Regions from separate parts of the Endozoicomonas sp. ALB032 genome, predicted to be linked through region 3. Evidence: predicted binding sites of a transcription regulator. Region 3 holds the regulator's gene; each other region holds the start of a gene.

Region 1 (5,202 bases), 460 kb from region 3:
GTCTTTTTCAACCAGCAGTACCTTATACCCCCGCTTCGCAGCAGCGAAGGCGTGAAAAGTGCCAAGAATACCTGCACCGACAACCATTAAATCGTATTTCAAAGGTGTCTCCCTGTGTTCAAATGTGCTTAAGGATATCGGCCAGGCTGTCGAGCACCAGCGTTGGAGCGGCTGTTGCCAGTTGCTCCCGGGTCTGGGCGCCTGTAGTCACGCCAACCGTGATACCGCAGTGGGCGTTTTTTCCTTCCTCGATGTCAATGGCTGAATCTCCGGCTTTAAGTACCTGTGAACTGTCGTGAATACCGGTTTTCTCCATGGCCAGCTCAATCATGTCCGGTGCTGGTCTGCCGTTTGTTACATCATCCGCAGTGATCAGGGTGTCGAATTCGACCCCGGGCAGCCAGTTCATCTTTTTCAGCAGGCCTGTTGCTACCTGGTGGCTATAGCCGGTGTTGAGTGCGACTTTGATGCCTCTTGCCCGCAGCTCTTTCAAAAGTTCGGGGACGCCGTCAAAAGAGGTGACTGCCAGTTCTTCATAGGCCCGTGTCAGTTGTTTTTTAAAGGACTGGAAGATTTGTTCCGAGTCCGAGTGGTCAAAGCCTTTGGACGACAGGGTATCTTTTATGGCCTGATGCTTCTCTTTGCCTGCGCCATGCTCAAGGACTTCGTCCAGAGTGAAATCGTAGCCTGCGTCGACAAGACTCTTCTGAACGGTTTTGTAAACGACGTTGTCTTCATTGACCGTAGTACCAGCCATATCAAAAACCGCGAGTTGAATTTTGTTCATTGTGACCTCTTCTCATTTTTCAGATTCGGAAATTAAAGGGTTTGGACGTTCAGTAAGAAAATGGCTCATACCATTGGCACCAGCAGGTATTAATGACTCTCAAGTCATGGGGCTCACAGTGGTGTCAGCGGCTATAACCACCGCATCCTGCCGCCAATACTCAAAGTCACAGTCAATCAAGACATTCGATTGATCGTAGTTTGTTCGCTCAACCAACAAACCGGAACTGCCCGTGGTGACCTTGAGGTGCAAAGAAGCCTCGGCATTCAGGCCTACCGGGTACAACCTGAAACTGACCCGGGCATACTGGCGGTTATAATGCTCCTGATAGATATCGGAGAGTGATCGAGACAGATCATGCTTGAGCAGATCCGGGAAGTAGGCAGGGTTCATGTAATTTTCAACGTAGAGGACATTTCGCCCATCCACTGAACGAAGGCGTTGCAGCCGATACACAGGGGTCAGAGCTGGGATCTGAAGTAGCTTTTGAACCCTGGGCGGTGCTGGTACCCGTTCAGCATGGATCATCCGGGTACCGGGTACTCTGCCCTGGCGGGTAACGATGGTATGAAAGTTAGCATTCACCGTAGGGTCATAGGTCACTCTTTGCGGAGAAACAAACCAGCCTCTGCGATCTTCGCGATAGACCAGTCCGTCGGCTTCCAGTGATGACAATGACTCTCTGAGAGTAATGCGGGTGGTACCGAATTTTTCACTCAGCAATCGCTCCGAGGGTAGCTTGCTTCCCGGTTTTAATGCCCCGCTTTCTATCTGCTCGTTCAGGGCCGTGCGAATGATTTGATACTGATTTTTTCCCTGTCCCATAAATACTATTCTCTAAGGGTCAATGGATTTTCAACTGGTATAGACCATACTAAACGGCTTTTATGACAATTAAATGATCGCTTTTATGACAATTAACTATTTGCTTGACTGACGTTGGGGGGAGCTCTTTTAGCTGTTGTTTCCAGACTGGTATGAATGTGAAATTTTTATGAAGAGTGGTCGCTGGGTATTTACAGAAAAAAGTGTCTCCATCATGATTTTGTACCAATTGGTATATACCAGACGATTGAAATTTCTGTTTCTACAGGTGTCTCATTAAAGTCATGTCTACAAAAGAAGTGCCCACTGTGAAAGAAAAGAGCCTGGAAAATCCTTATCTTCTGTTGACTCCGGGACCCCTCTCAACCTCTGCCAGTGTCCGAGAAGCGATGCTGCGTGACTGGTGTACCTGGGACGATGATTACAACCTTGGCGTGGTTGAAGAGATCCGCAGTCAGCTGATTAAACTGGCCTCGGATACTGATGACTACACCGCCGTTCTCATGCAGGGTAGTGGTACTGCTTCGGTAGAAGCAACCGTCGGGTCGGTTATCTCTGATGAAGGGAAATTACTGGTCATTAACAATGGGGCTTACGGTGCCCGTATTGCCCGGATTGCCGAGTATCTGAATATTCCCCACAGTGTTCTGAATTGTGGTGAGATTAATCCGCCGACGCCGGGGGAAATTGATCAGGTACTCTCTGAAGATAAAGCCATCACTCATGTCGCCATTGTTCATTGTGAAACCACAACAGGCATGCTGAACCCTGTTGAAGCAGTCGCACAGGTGGTGAAGAAACACGACTGTATTCTGATTGTTGATGCCATGAGCAGCTTCGGCGGTGTGCCGATTGACCTTGCCGGGCTGGGTATTGATTTTCTGATCAGCTCTGCCAACAAGTGTATTCAGGGCGTACCCGGTTTTGGCTTTGTTATAGCTCGTCGTACTCTTTTGTCCCAATGCAAAGGCCTGGCCCGCTCTCTGTCTCTGGACCTCTATGATCAGTGGCAATGCATGGAAAAGAATCACGGTAAGTGGCGTTTTACTTCCCCCACCCACACCGTAAGGGCTTTCCATCAAGCCCTGGCAGAGTTGATTGAAGAGGGGGGCATTGCTGCCCGTCACAAGCGCTACGCCAGCAATCAGCGTTTGCTCGTCCAGGGTATGAGTGAGCTGGGCTTCCGGTGCCTGTTAGACACTGAACTGCACTCTCCGTTTATAACTTCATTTTACTCCCCCGAGCACCCCGATTATGAATTCCTCCGCTTTTATGAGCAGCTGAAAGGGAAAGGTTTCGTCATTTATCCCGGTAAAGTCTCTGATGCTGACTGTTTCAGAATTGGCAATATCGGGGAAGTGTATCCGGAAGACATCAGCCGATTGATTAAAGCCGTTTCCGAAAGCATGTACTGGCAGGAACAGTAATACTGTCAGGGTGTGAACCTGAAAGTAAGCGCTGACTGATAGATGATCTGCCTGAGCCGCTGAGCTGATAGCCAGAGATTGAAAAAACAGCTTCATAACAAAGAGAGGTTATCGGTTAACCTGGTTCACGATCCAGCTTTCTGTAATGCACCGCTTCAGCAAGATGCTTCTGTTGAATGTCTTTGTCCTCATCAATATCCGCCAGAGTTCGGGCCACTCTCAGTATTCGGTGTACGGCTCTGGCTGAGTAACCCAGTTTGTCACACAGCCGGGTCATAAAATCCTGTTCTTGCTTATTCAGTGAACAGTATTCATCCATCTCGCTGGCAGACAATCGGGCGTTGGGTTTCCCCTGCCTGTGCTGCTGGATAGACCTTGCCTGAATCACCTGTTGACGTATTTTTTCAGTTGACAGGTTTTCATCTTCGGGCGGGTTTTCAAAAAGTCGCTCCGTTTTCTGACTGGAAACCTCTATCTGTAAATCAATGCGATCCAGTAAAGGACCTGACAGTTTTCGTTTATAACGTCTGACCTGCTCGGCAGAACACTGGCAGGCTTTCTGTGGGTCTCCAAGATATCCGCAGGGGCAGGGGTTCATGGCGGCAATCAACTGAAAGCCGGCAGGGAAGCTGGCCTGACCTTTGGCTCGGGAAATAACCACTTCCCGGGTTTCCAGGGGCTCTCTCAGTACTTCCAGGGCTACCTTTTGAAACTCCGGCAGTTCATCCAGGAACAGGACACCATTATGCGCAAAGGAAATCTCTCCTGGTCGGGGCTGGCTGCCTGACATTTACACTTATTACTGATAGCGTAAAGACCATAAGTTCGGGGCTTGAGCAGTTTTTCCTACATCGGAAATTGAGAGCATCTATACCTATAACTGATACTAAATTGCTTTTTATACCCATAAGAAAGAACAATTGTAGGACGTGATATGCCCGTCAGAACGATCCCCAAGAATTATAGAAATGTCACTGGCCGTGTCTCTCTCAGAACCTCCGATGGTGTTTCCGCAGGCTTTGAGTCCTCTTTGGAAAGAGATCTTCTGATTTGTCTCGATATGATGCCTGATGTTGTTGAAATCGAAGAACAGCCAGTCGTAGTTCCTTATGCCCTTGAAGGCAAGGCACACACGTATACGCCTGATGTTTTGTTCAAGTACCGGTCCGGTGTGACCGTCTTGGCTGAGGTCAAATATCGGGAGGATCTCTTTGCCAACTGGAGCGAAATTAAGCCCAAAATAAAAGCAGCCAGAAAATATGCTAAGGACAGAGGTTGGGAGTTTAAGATACTAACAGAGAAAGAAATTCAGACGGTCTGGCTCGATAACTGCCGTTTTCTGCGGCGATACAGTATTGAAGACTGTATGCCTGCTATGGTGGAACATACTAAAGCAGCCATTGAATCCATGAGGCATACGACGGTTTCCGGCTTATTGAATTATCTGAGCGCAGACCGCTGGCGGCAGGCTGAATACCAGACTGTTGTCTGGGCGCTTCTGTCTGAGGGAGGTATCAGTGCCGACCTGACCTCACCTTTAAACCTCAAATCCGAATTATGGCCTGGAGAACGAGAAGCGGAGAGACAGCATGAAGAGTTTTGAGTTCAAGCCCAACATGCGTGTCCGCCGTGAGAGTGACGGTCAGGAGTTTGAGTTGATTGTTCCCATAGATATGGTCAGAGCAATCGTTCGTAATGTCGATACAGGCGAAGCAACCAATCATGCGCTTGCAGAGTTAACTCCTGTCGTTGAAACAGAAAAAATTCTAAAGACTCAGAAGCCTGACCTGGCTTCTATTGGGGATGAAGACTGGAATATTGCAAGACAGCGTTTTGAAATCATCGCACCCTTGTTAAACCCACCTGAAGCAGAGCAACCTTCCGATACCAGAACCCGAGTAAAGATGATTGCACAGCAACATAAACTTGGTGAAGCGACAATCTGGCGGTGGTTAAAAGCATGGCGGGAACAAGGTACCCTGTCTGCCCTGATTCCACAGAAAAGAGGAAATCAGGCCGGTTCAGACAACTTACCCGATGATATCAGCAGCATCATTACTGCTACCATTAATGAACTGTATCTTGATAGCCAAAAGCGCAGTGTCTCCAGTATTTGCCGTGCAGTGGACAGGCGTTGTAAACGGGCAGGTTTGGAACCCCCAC
Region 2 (5,202 bases), 2.1 Mb from region 3:
ATTCAGACAGCCAGGTACCAGCCAATACACCCAGAGGTGCGGCGATCAGAATACCAAGAGCGGTCAGAATCAAACTGCCAACAATGGCGTTTTTCAGGCCACCGTGGCTACCGGGTCCGGGAGTGAGTTCGGTGAAGACATGCAGACCCATGCCGGAAATACCTTTTCCGACCAGGCTGTATAGTACGCTGGCCAGAACCACCAGGCCAAACAGTGCACAGAAGGTACAGAAGCCGATGAAAGCGTAGTTCTTGAGTTTCCTGACTGGCATTATCGCTTCCTCAACAGCAGACGGGCAGTACCCATCACAATAAAGGTGAGTACAAACAGTACCAGGCCCAGACTGATCAGAGCCGAGATGTGCATCTCATTAGTCGCTTCGTTGAACTGCTGCGCAATCGTAGAAGAAATAGAGCTCGCAGGCATGAACAGTGAAGTCTCTATACGGTTGGCGCCGCCTATTACAAAGGCAACTGCCATGGTTTCTCCCAGGGCACGACCCAGGCCGAGGATTCCGGCACCCACTGCGGCATTCTTGATACTTGGCAGCAGCACTCGGGTAATGACTTCATAGGGCGTAGCGCCAACACCGTATGCTGCTTCTCTGACCACATTGGGAATGGTTTTCAGGGCGTCACGAGTTAAAGCCGTAATAATGGGCAAAATCATGAACGACAGAATGATGCCCGCCGTTAGTAGACCTATACCGATGGGGGGACCGTCAAACCAGTGGCCAATCAGAGGCAGGCCAACCAGGTTTTCCAGTGCCCAGAATTGGAAGCCTTCTGAGAACCAGGGTGCGAAGACAAAAAGACCCCACATACCGTAAATAATACTGGGTACAGCGGCCAGCAGCTCAATGGCCATGCTCACGGGGCGACTGATCCAGTCGGGGGCCAGCTCGGCCAGGAAGATCGCCGTGCCCAGACCGACAGGAATGGCAATAATAATGGCGATAAGCGAAGAAACCAGGGTGCCATAAATAGCAGATGCGGCACCAAACTCACTGTTTACCGGGTCCCAGACATTACGAAATACAAAGCCGGGGCCAAACTCGGAGAGAGCCAGCCAACCGCCGTCGATCAGGGAAAGGATAATCCCGATCAACACCAGAAAAATCAGAATGGCGCTGGTGAAGCTCAGTCTGTAGAAGATTGAGTCACCCTTTATAGCGCTGGGCATCGCAGTTAAAAGCATAAGCTACAACAAGACAGCTGACCAGCGCTATGCTGATCAGCTGTCGTTCGTTTCCTGTTTAAGAAAGGCTAGAATAACCGGTTACTTGATAATGGTTTGTCCGTTGCTAGTCAAGTCTTCTTTCCAGACATTCTCTACCATGTTAACTACGCTTTCCGGCATTGGGATGTAGTCCAGACCTTCTGCAAGTTCGCCGCCTTTCTCGTAGCTCCACTCGAAGAAGTCGATGATTTGCTCAGCTTTCTCGGCGTCAGCCTGATCTTTATGCATCAGGATGAAGGTCGCTGCTGTCATAGGCCAGGAGTCAGCACCAGGCTGGTTGTTCAGCAGCAATTCGAAGCCCGGAGCATTCTCCCAGTCGGCATTGGCAGCGGCAGCCTGGAAGGTTTCCATGCTTGGCTTCAGGAACTTGCCATCAGCACTGGCCAGCTGGGTGTAGGTCAGGTCGTTTTGTTTTGCAAAGGCATATTCTACATAACCGATAGCACCACGGGTACGGCCCACGAAGTTGGCGACACCAGCGTTACCGTTACCACCGATAGTGGTAGCTGCTTTTGGCCAGGTGATGTCGGTGTTTCTGCCGATATTCTCACTCCACTCCGAGCTGATCTGGCTCAGGTAATCGGTGAAGTTGTAGGTGGTACCGGAACCATCGGAACGATGGACGACATAGATAGCCTGGGCAGGAATCTCAAGATCCGGGTTCAGAGCAGTGATGCGCTCGTCATTCCACTTCTTTATTTTACCCAGGTAGATGTCTGCCAGGACTTCACCGGTCAGCTTCAGAGCACCGGACTCAATGCCAGGTACGTTGATCACTGGAACAATAGCGCCCATCACCATTGGGAACTGGATCATCTCTTCTTTATCCAGTCGCTCTTCATTCAGAGGTGCGTCGCTGGCGCCAAAGTCGACGGTTTTGGCAGTGATCTGACGGATACCACCGCCGGAACCGATGGCCTGGTAGTTGATGCGAATACCGGTTTCTTTCTGGTATTCCTCAGCCCATTTGGCATAGATCGGATGTGGGAAACTGGCTCCCGCACCGTTGATAACTTCTGTCTTGGCAGATGCAGAGAAGGACGCTGCAGCCAACATGGAGGACATTACAATAGACTTCAGAAACTTCACTTCTATTCTCCCCGAGAAACTCGCTTGGAGTGTACTTGCGTTTACAAAGAAAAATCTTTTGCCGTGCCTTAATCTGTCAGTGGGTTGTGCAAAATATTTTTCTGTTACCTCAAAATTTGATGGGTGCAAGGATAGGGGGTGAATATTTCAGTAATGTTACAGGTTTGTTTGGATTTTATGAAAATGACAGTTTTTGACTCCAGGGTGTCTCTCCTGTCTTTTTGGCAGAAAAAAAAGACACCCATAAATTTGCTTCCCCATCCACCTGGTCTACTTTTTCACCCATCACTGATTTTTTACCCAGACAGGTGAGTTCATGGCTCAGGCCCGCAATACTCTGATTGACCCCGGCTCAACGCCTTATTACCACTGCATGGCAAGATGTGTTCGTCAGGCTTACCTCTGTGGAGAGAACCACCTGACTGGCAAGAATTACGAGCATCGCCGCCAATGGGTGGTGGATAAACTTCAGGAACTGGTTTCAGTCTTTGCTATCGAAGTTTGCGCTTACGCTGTCATGTCGAATCATTATCATGTGGTTTTGCACATCAATCAGTCATCTGCCAGGAGCTGGTCACGGAATGAAGTGCTGCATCGTTGGACGACCTTGTTCAGAGGTCCACTTCTGGTGCAAAGGCATCTGGCCGCTGACAAACTGGGCAGCGCTGAATTGGCCCGTATTGATGAATATGCTGAGGAATACCGGCGTCGTTTAGCGGATATCAGCTGGTTTATGCGCTGCCTGAATGAACATCTTGCTCGTGAGGCTAATAAAGAAGACGAGTGTAAAGGACGCTTCTGGGAAGGTCGCTTTAAAAGCCAGGCATTGCTGGACGAAGCAGCGTTACTGACCTGCATGACCTACGTTGACTTGAATCCGATTCGGGCTGGAAAGGCAGAAATACCGGAAGAGTCGAACTACACGTCGATTCAGGAACGGGTGGAGCAGGTTACACATTCTGAGACTAAAAAACAGCCGCTGACCCTGAAACCTTTCTGTTTGCAGGGACAGGAAACGGACGTTGCCCTTCCCTACCTTCTTCACGACTATCTGGAACTGGTTGACTGGAGTGGCCGCATTGTCAGGACAGATAAGAAAGGTTCCATCCCGTCGCATATCCCTCGTATTCTTGAAAGACTGGAAATTGATCCGGATGAGTGGCTGAAAACCATGCAATGGAATAATCGTTTTTATCGGGCAGTTGGCCGTCTGGAGGCGATGAAGGCTTATGCACTTGAAGCCGGACAGAAGTGGCTTCGAGGTTTAAATGTCTGTAGTCGTTTGTATATGATAGGTTAGCGTAGAAGTCAGTTAAGACGTCAAAGACCCTCTCTTTATCTCTCTTCGACTCATGTCGGAATGAATTTGCATTGTCTGAATTATGGCTTGAACAGCCTCTGTTCGTTGGATGGCGATGTGTGGCTCAATGATACGCTACTTGAAGATAGATTTTCTGATCCTTTTTGGGAATACAGTTTTTGAAGGTCTTGTTTTTATTTTTATGGGTGTCTTATTTTTTTCTGTGGCTGGCCTCAATGGCAACATCCAGACCTGCTTTTTCTATGGGTCTTCATAGCCTATAAATATATGTGCTAAGGAAGCTCACATAAGGCTCACTGATAGCAATGTAGCTTTTTTAACGAATACAGGTGAAAGTATGGCTATAACATGTGTCTTAAAGACACTTTTGTTTTCAATGTTTTTGTTTTTTTATCAGCAGGGGCTTGCAAACGACACCTATCGTCTTGAAAAATTTCGTAACTATCAAATGAAAAACTGGAAACCCCTTTCAAAAGAGCAACAAAACTGCAGAGATCAACCCGACATAAGCCCACTTGAAAATATTCGTATTGGCTTTGTCAGGCTTAACTTAGAATCTGATGACCTATCCGGAGATGAGCGACTGGAAACCTGTGAAACTTACGAAGTTGATGAGCAAGACTTTAATCGTATGACCAACTTTTATTTTAATTATGTGAACACGGGTAATCCTGAATTTCGAAAAAATCGCATTCAAAGAGTATTGAGACTCATACATCGTATATTCGCTATTAATATAAACAGGTTCAATAGTCAAAGCCGCTTAGAGAAAGGGGTGGTCTATACAACGGCAAGAAGCCTTTTTGATCAACTGTTTTTGTCTGTCAACATAAATGGCAGAAGTAATCCCTATTTCAATTATTTTCATTTAGTTCAGGGGGAAAAACAGTGCAATTATGTTGGGGTTAATAACGGTCTGGTCCTGATGTTTCTTGCTTTTCTTGCACCCAACTTTCTTTCCAGGGATCGACTTTATACCTACTTTTGTATCTTGGCTGACATATACACCGGAGAAAGCTGCGATCAAGCATTCGACCGTGCATTGCTTTGTGAAAATATCAATGCATATGATTGTCCGCAGTCCCTTTCAAGTCAGTTGAAAGCAGCCGAATTGGACGCAGGAATAGCGCTTCTGATCGGTTTAACTGCAATGGCATCAGCGGCTTTCCAGCGCATTGATTCAGGACTGGAGTCAGAGGAGACACTGGAAAACTTGTTGATAAGATGCTTGCCCTACGAGCTTCTGCCGATTATCTACAGTAATGCAGCCAGGCATTGTCGCCCGGGACGCTCATGCCCTGTACCTGCGTTTATGCATACCGTGAATGGCATGCAAGAATTTATATCCAGTATTATGGGTATTAACCTCACACCTTTAACGGAGGCATCATCGTTCGAAAGTCTGAAATTTCTAATGGATTATATTGAGCTTTCAGATAGTGAAGGCTCAGATAGTTTAGGTTCAAACAATGAGTTTGCTCTTGAGGAGTCGGATTCTGAGGATCAGGATCAGTCAGTAGTCGTTCGGCAACAAAATGAACTGATAGGTCAAT
Region 3 (5,202 bases):
AGGCAGATCTGTTTTTCATAATCAGCGTAATGCTGAGTCGATCCCCAGATCATAAAAATCAGGTGCATGGGCTCTACCCGGGCCATTTTACCCTCATCCATCCAGTGCTGAAAAATCTCTGTTTTGTTTTTAAACCACTGCTGGGTAGAGTCCTTCATGGACGGAGACAGCTGCTGGCAGCCATGAATGATTTCACTGGCAAAAATTCGGCTGGCTGTGGGGTATCTTCTGGAGACTTCTATTTTTGAGCGGATATACCGTTCAAGTGACTCTGCAGGGTCATCTTTCGGATGAAAGCTGTTCAGTTTGTCATTCCAGAGATACAAAATATTGTTAAGAACTTCGTCATAAATTTCCTGCTTGTTACTGAAGTAATACAAGACAGTCGGTTTTGGTAAATCGGCCAGGTCAGCTATACGCTGGATTGTGGCTCCCCCGAATCCATGCCGGGCAAACTCCTGTTCGGCAGCTTTCAAAATCAGCCGAACTCTCTCGGTTCTTATACGACCGGTCTTTTGGGGCGTACGTTTTACGACAGCCATGCGCGGATCCTGATTTATAGTTTTCGATCATCCCTTGGGGATGATTTATACCATTGGCAGGAAGCATAGAAAAGAATTCGGTCGTGTCCATTAAAGTCAGGCAGAAAGAAATTGAGGAAACCGTGACACTCCCCGCCTTGGAGGGTGTCGCAAAAACTCTGGTTGCCATGCTTTTAGGCCCTGTGGGTTCCAGCGTGGGAACGAGTTGTTGGAGTTTTGCGACACCCTCAATCGGGCGGAGGGAGATATAAGTCGGGAAGGTCGGGCCGCGTAGGTCGGGCCGCGTAGGTCGGGCCGCGCTGGTGAAGAGCCTTATGCTTGCGTGTTTGTGCATAGTTGGCTAAATTCACTGTCGGTCTGTCTCTATGCAGAAACTCACGATGATGAAAACCAAGCACTGTTAACAAAAAATTAAGGCAGAGCCAACTGCCCAACCGCCCTTGAAGAACCAGATGAACCCATACCTGAGTGACCCGTTAAGGCAGCGGCAAATCAAACAAAAGACCAATAAATAACCGAGGGGCACCCGGTTGCTGCTGATGGAGGCTTCTGCGTAAGTCCGGTCGTTATAGGCTGGCTGTAGCTTATGAAGTCAGAAGCCTCGCCTGACAAGGCGGGGAGTGTCAAGGTGAGCTGCCTTGTTTCCTCCCGGGGCAGTTCTGGAAAATTGGATTTGTGCAGCAGGAGTGATGGTGCCTTTTATTGATTTTTCAGGCTTATCCTGGAAGCCGAGACATTATTTGAAACAGCAGATTCCAGAGCCCTGGAGAGACTGGCTGCTGGACAGAGGTTCCCTGACTCAGCGTTTGAAACATGAGTTTGACGGCGACTTCAGGGTTCAGGTTATTCGTCACGGGACCTTTATGCCGACCTGTTCGGAGCTAAAGTTTCTCAATAACTATGAACAGTCAAAGGCTACGTCCACGTCTGGTGAGTTGGCAGGATCATTCGAAAACAGACATTGCAGCAAAATGGCTTCTATCAGGGAGGTTCTGCTGATCTGTGGTGGCCGACCCAGAGTGTTTGCACGAAGTGTATTGCCTCACAGCAGTCTTATTGGCACGAACAGAGAGCTGCTGCAACTGGGCACTAAGCCCCTGGGGGAGTTTTTATTTAATCATCCCGGTATGCGTCGGGGACCATTTGAGGTAGCGGAACTGCCGGCTCGTCAGTTTAATCCTCATCTGGTTGAAAAATACTCTGATGAAACAGCCTGGGGAAGGCGGTCGTTATTTTATTTGCACGAAAAGTCTATATCTGTTTGTGAAATCTTTTTGCCGGACCTGTCTGAACAGACAGAGAAGCACTCCAGAGTCATGTCGAAGCATCCTGAACCCTGAAGCTCTACAAGAATGATTGTTTGTCGAAGCACTTACCTCGTGAAATATAGAGATTTCCGCAGTCGGTCTGGTCATGGCCTGATTGAGAACCTGGCCTGACCTGATAAACTGGCGATGCGGGTCATGATTCAGGGCGATGAGCAATAAGAATCTCAGCGATGATAATAAAGATGCAGATAAGCAGCTAAATATTATGATGCAATTCAGAAAACCAATGGCGGTATTGGCAGGCACTGAAGTAGTTCTGCAACGATTTCCCCGTTTAAAAGATTTCTTACGGCTGGCCCGGCTGGACCGGCCTATTGGTATTTATCTGTTGTTCTGGCCTACTATGTGGGCACTCTGGGTGGCGGCAGAAGGTGTACCGAGTCTGAAGAATCTGGTGATTTTTTCGGTCGGCGTGGTTTTGATGCGCAGTGCAGGCTGCGTTATTAATGACTTTGCTGACAGGAAAGTGGACGGCCATGTTAAGAGAACACAGCATCGACCGCTGGTAACGGGTAAAATTCAGGAAAAAGAAGCGCTGATCTATTTCTCCGGTATGGTACTTTTGTCTTTCATTCTTGTACTCTTTACCAATACTCTTACCGTCCAGCTCTCTTTTGCCGGATTATTGCTGGCCTCGGCTTACCCTTTTGCCAAAAGACACACTCATCTGCCTCAGGTGGTTTTGGGGGCTGCTTTTGGCTGGTCGATACCCATGGCTTTTGCGGCTCAGAGTGGCTCGTTGGGAAACATCGTCTGGCTGATGTTTCTGGCCAATCTCTTCTGGACAGTGGCTTACGATACTCAATACGCCATGGTGGATCGTGACGATGATCTGAAAGTAGGTATCAAGTCCACAGCCATTCTATTTGGCGAGATGGATAACCTGATTGTTGGTTGCCTGCAGGTACTTACCCTGATGACACTGGCCATGGCAGGCCATCAACTGGAGTTAGGTGCTCTCTATTATCTCTCATTGTTGGCTGTCGCAGCCCTTTTCGTTTACCAGCAATGGTTAACCCGTCGTCGTGAGCGTGAAGCCTGCTTCAGGGCGTTTCTTAGTAACCACTGGGCCGGAGCCATTGTATTTGCAGGTTTCGTGTTGAGTTATCTTTGATCTTCAATCCGGCTTAGAGCCCGGTAAGTATTGCTACTTATGGTGGCTGTGGGGATAAATGGCGAAAAGCCTTACCCTGTAAACCCTGAGGGATCTTTTTATTTTTAAGCTGCAATATCAGCCTTTAGTGTGTCATCTGCCTGTAACATTTCAAAGGTGTAATGTCCGGTGTATAGTGCGGTTGATCAAAGTAGTGAGAAGCAGCCTGAGCGATAGGAAAGGTGCTGTCCTGAGACACTACCATCCTGATATAGCCCTAATGAGCTTCAGCTGATAGATGCCAGAACGTCACCGCCGAAATCGAATCGACAGATAACAGGTAGAGATTAATGCCAGGAAAGACCATTCTGATCGTAGATGACGAAGCACCGATTCGCGAAATGGTGACCGTTGCTCTGGAAATGGCAGGGTATGACTGTCTTGAGGCAGCAGATGCCAGAGAAGCGCACTCTCTGATTGTGGATAACAAACCCGATCTGATCTTGCTGGACTGGATGTTACCAGATGTCTCTGGAATTGAACTGGCCCGTCGTCTGAAGCGCAATGAGCTGACCTCTGAAATACCCATTGTTATGTTGACGGCCAAAGGTGAAGAAGACCACAAAATCCAGGGACTTGAAACCGGTGCCGATGACTACATCACCAAGCCTTTTTCTCCCCGCGAGCTGGCTGCTCGTTTAAAAGCGGTTCTCCGTCGTACAGGCGGATTTGATAACCAGTCTCCCATTGTCATCAAGGGATTGGAGCTGGACCCTGTCAGCCACAGAGTCTCTATTGATGGCTCACCTGCTGAAATAGGACCTACCGAGTACCGTTTGCTGCAGTTTTTCCTGACGCACCAGGAGCGTGCCTATACCCGTGGGCAGTTACTGGATCAGGTCTGGGGTGGCAACGTTTATGTGGAAGAGCGAACCGTTGATGTACACATTCGACGCTTGCGTAAGGCCTTAGGTGATAACTACGAAGCCTTTGTGCAAACGGTTCGTGGTACTGGATATCGTTTCTCAACGAGGGTGTAAACCTTTTATGCTCAGTGCTCAGCAGTTATCTGGCCGGGAGTAATATGACAACAATTTCAAAAACCCATTTGCTGAGCCGCATGATCGCCTACGTGATTGTCGGGTTTTCCCTGGGCTGGTTGTTTGGAGAGCCTTTTTTAGGACTCTGTGTGGTCATGGGAGGTTATTTTGTCTGGAGCTTCCGTCAGCTTTTCAAGCTGCTGGACTGGCTGAATGACCCCAAGGCCAGGAGCAAAGAGCCTCCTGAGAGTAAAGGGTTCTGGGGGCAAATTTTTGATGGTATCTATCGATTGCAAAAACAGCACAGTCGTTCCCGGCAAAAGCTGGCCGGAGTGATTGAACGTGTTCAGGAATCAACTGCTGCGCTGAACGACGGTGTTGTAATGATAGATAATCAGAGCAACCTGGAATGGTGGAATCCCGCCGCTGGAACTTTGATAGGGCTTAAGACGCCTGACGATCAGGGGCAGTTGATTACCAATCTGCTACGTGATCCAAGGTTTGTCGACTACTTTGAGCAGGGTGGTTATCAAAAAGCTCTTGAGATCCCCTCGCCAATCAACCCTGATCATCAACTGCAATTTAATATAACGGTTTATGGCAAAGGCAATCGTCTCATGACCGTTAGAGATGTCACGCGCTTGAATCAGCTGGAAGTCATGAGAAAAGACTTTGTTGCCAATGTCTCCCATGAACTGAGAACACCACTGACGGTTGTGTCTGGATACATCGAAACCATGCTGGACAGTCTGGGCCCGGATTCAGGTCTGCCCCCTGTTTGGGAAAAAGCACTGAACAGGATGCAGGAGCAGTCGCTGAGAATGCAGAATCTGGTGGCAGACCTGCTGTTGCTGTCCAAACTGGAGTCGGCTGAAGCTCAGGCAGACGAGAATGGGGTTCATGTTAAAACCCTGCTCAGCAGTATCGTTGAAGACGGATGTGCGCTCAGTGGTGAAAGCCAGCATCAGATTTCTCTGGATTGTCCTGAAGATGTCTTTTTGGCAGGCAGCAGTAATGAGTTGCGCAGTGCCTTCTCGAATCTGGTCTTTAATGCCGTGCGCTATACACCCGAGGGTGGCAAAATACTTGTGCGCTGGTGGCAGGACGGGGAAGGCGGACATATGATGGTAGAAGACAATGGTGTCGGTATTGATCCAATGCATATTCCGAGGTTGACTGAGCGCTTTTACCGGATTGAT

What was found. The regulator PhoB, encoded in region 3, activates phosphate uptake and scavenging genes when phosphate is short. The targets are predictions, from matches to a motif close to TGTCATANNNNTGTCANA.
Region 1: a site for PhoB is predicted at 1,674-1,691, ahead of phnW (2-aminoethylphosphonate--pyruvate transaminase). Genes of this name have one in related genera too.
Region 2: a site for PhoB is predicted at 2,472-2,489, ahead of pstS (phosphate ABC transporter substrate-binding protein PstS). Genes of this name have one in related genera too.

Annotation. Positions count from the first base shown of each region.
Region 1 covers NZ_JBLYNW010000001.1:2,631,353-2,636,554, forward strand. Annotated here, with positions in the region: gene ACO6VG_RS09620 (TIGR03364 family FAD-dependent oxidoreductase) at 1-102, opposite strand, end outside; gene ACO6VG_RS09625 (phosphonatase-like hydrolase) at 119-787, opposite strand; gene phnR (phosphonate utilization transcriptional regulator PhnR) at 887-1,612, opposite strand; gene phnW (2-aminoethylphosphonate--pyruvate transaminase) at 1,897-3,039, shown strand; gene ACO6VG_RS09640 (ATP-binding protein) at 3,155-3,829, opposite strand; gene ACO6VG_RS09645 (TnsA endonuclease N-terminal domain-containing protein) at 3,974-4,642, shown strand; gene ACO6VG_RS09650 (Mu transposase C-terminal domain-containing protein) at 4,629-5,202, shown strand, end outside.
Region 2 covers NZ_JBLYNW010000001.1:67,850-73,051, reverse strand. Annotated here, with positions in the region: gene pstA (phosphate ABC transporter permease PstA) at 1-271, opposite strand, end outside; gene pstC (phosphate ABC transporter permease subunit PstC) at 271-1,197, opposite strand; gene pstS (phosphate ABC transporter substrate-binding protein PstS) at 1,279-2,328, opposite strand; gene ACO6VG_RS00220 (transposase) at 2,645-3,628, shown strand; gene ACO6VG_RS00215 (RING finger protein) at 3,987-5,202, shown strand, end outside.
Region 3 covers NZ_JBLYNW010000001.1:2,172,271-2,177,472, forward strand. Annotated here, with positions in the region: gene ACO6VG_RS07725 (TetR/AcrR family transcriptional regulator) at 1-542, opposite strand, end outside; gene ACO6VG_RS07730 (chorismate--pyruvate lyase family protein) at 1,232-1,882, shown strand; gene ubiA (4-hydroxybenzoate octaprenyltransferase) at 2,097-2,984, shown strand; gene phoB (phosphate regulon transcriptional regulator PhoB) at 3,314-4,003, shown strand; gene phoR (phosphate regulon sensor histidine kinase PhoR) at 4,048-5,202, shown strand, end outside.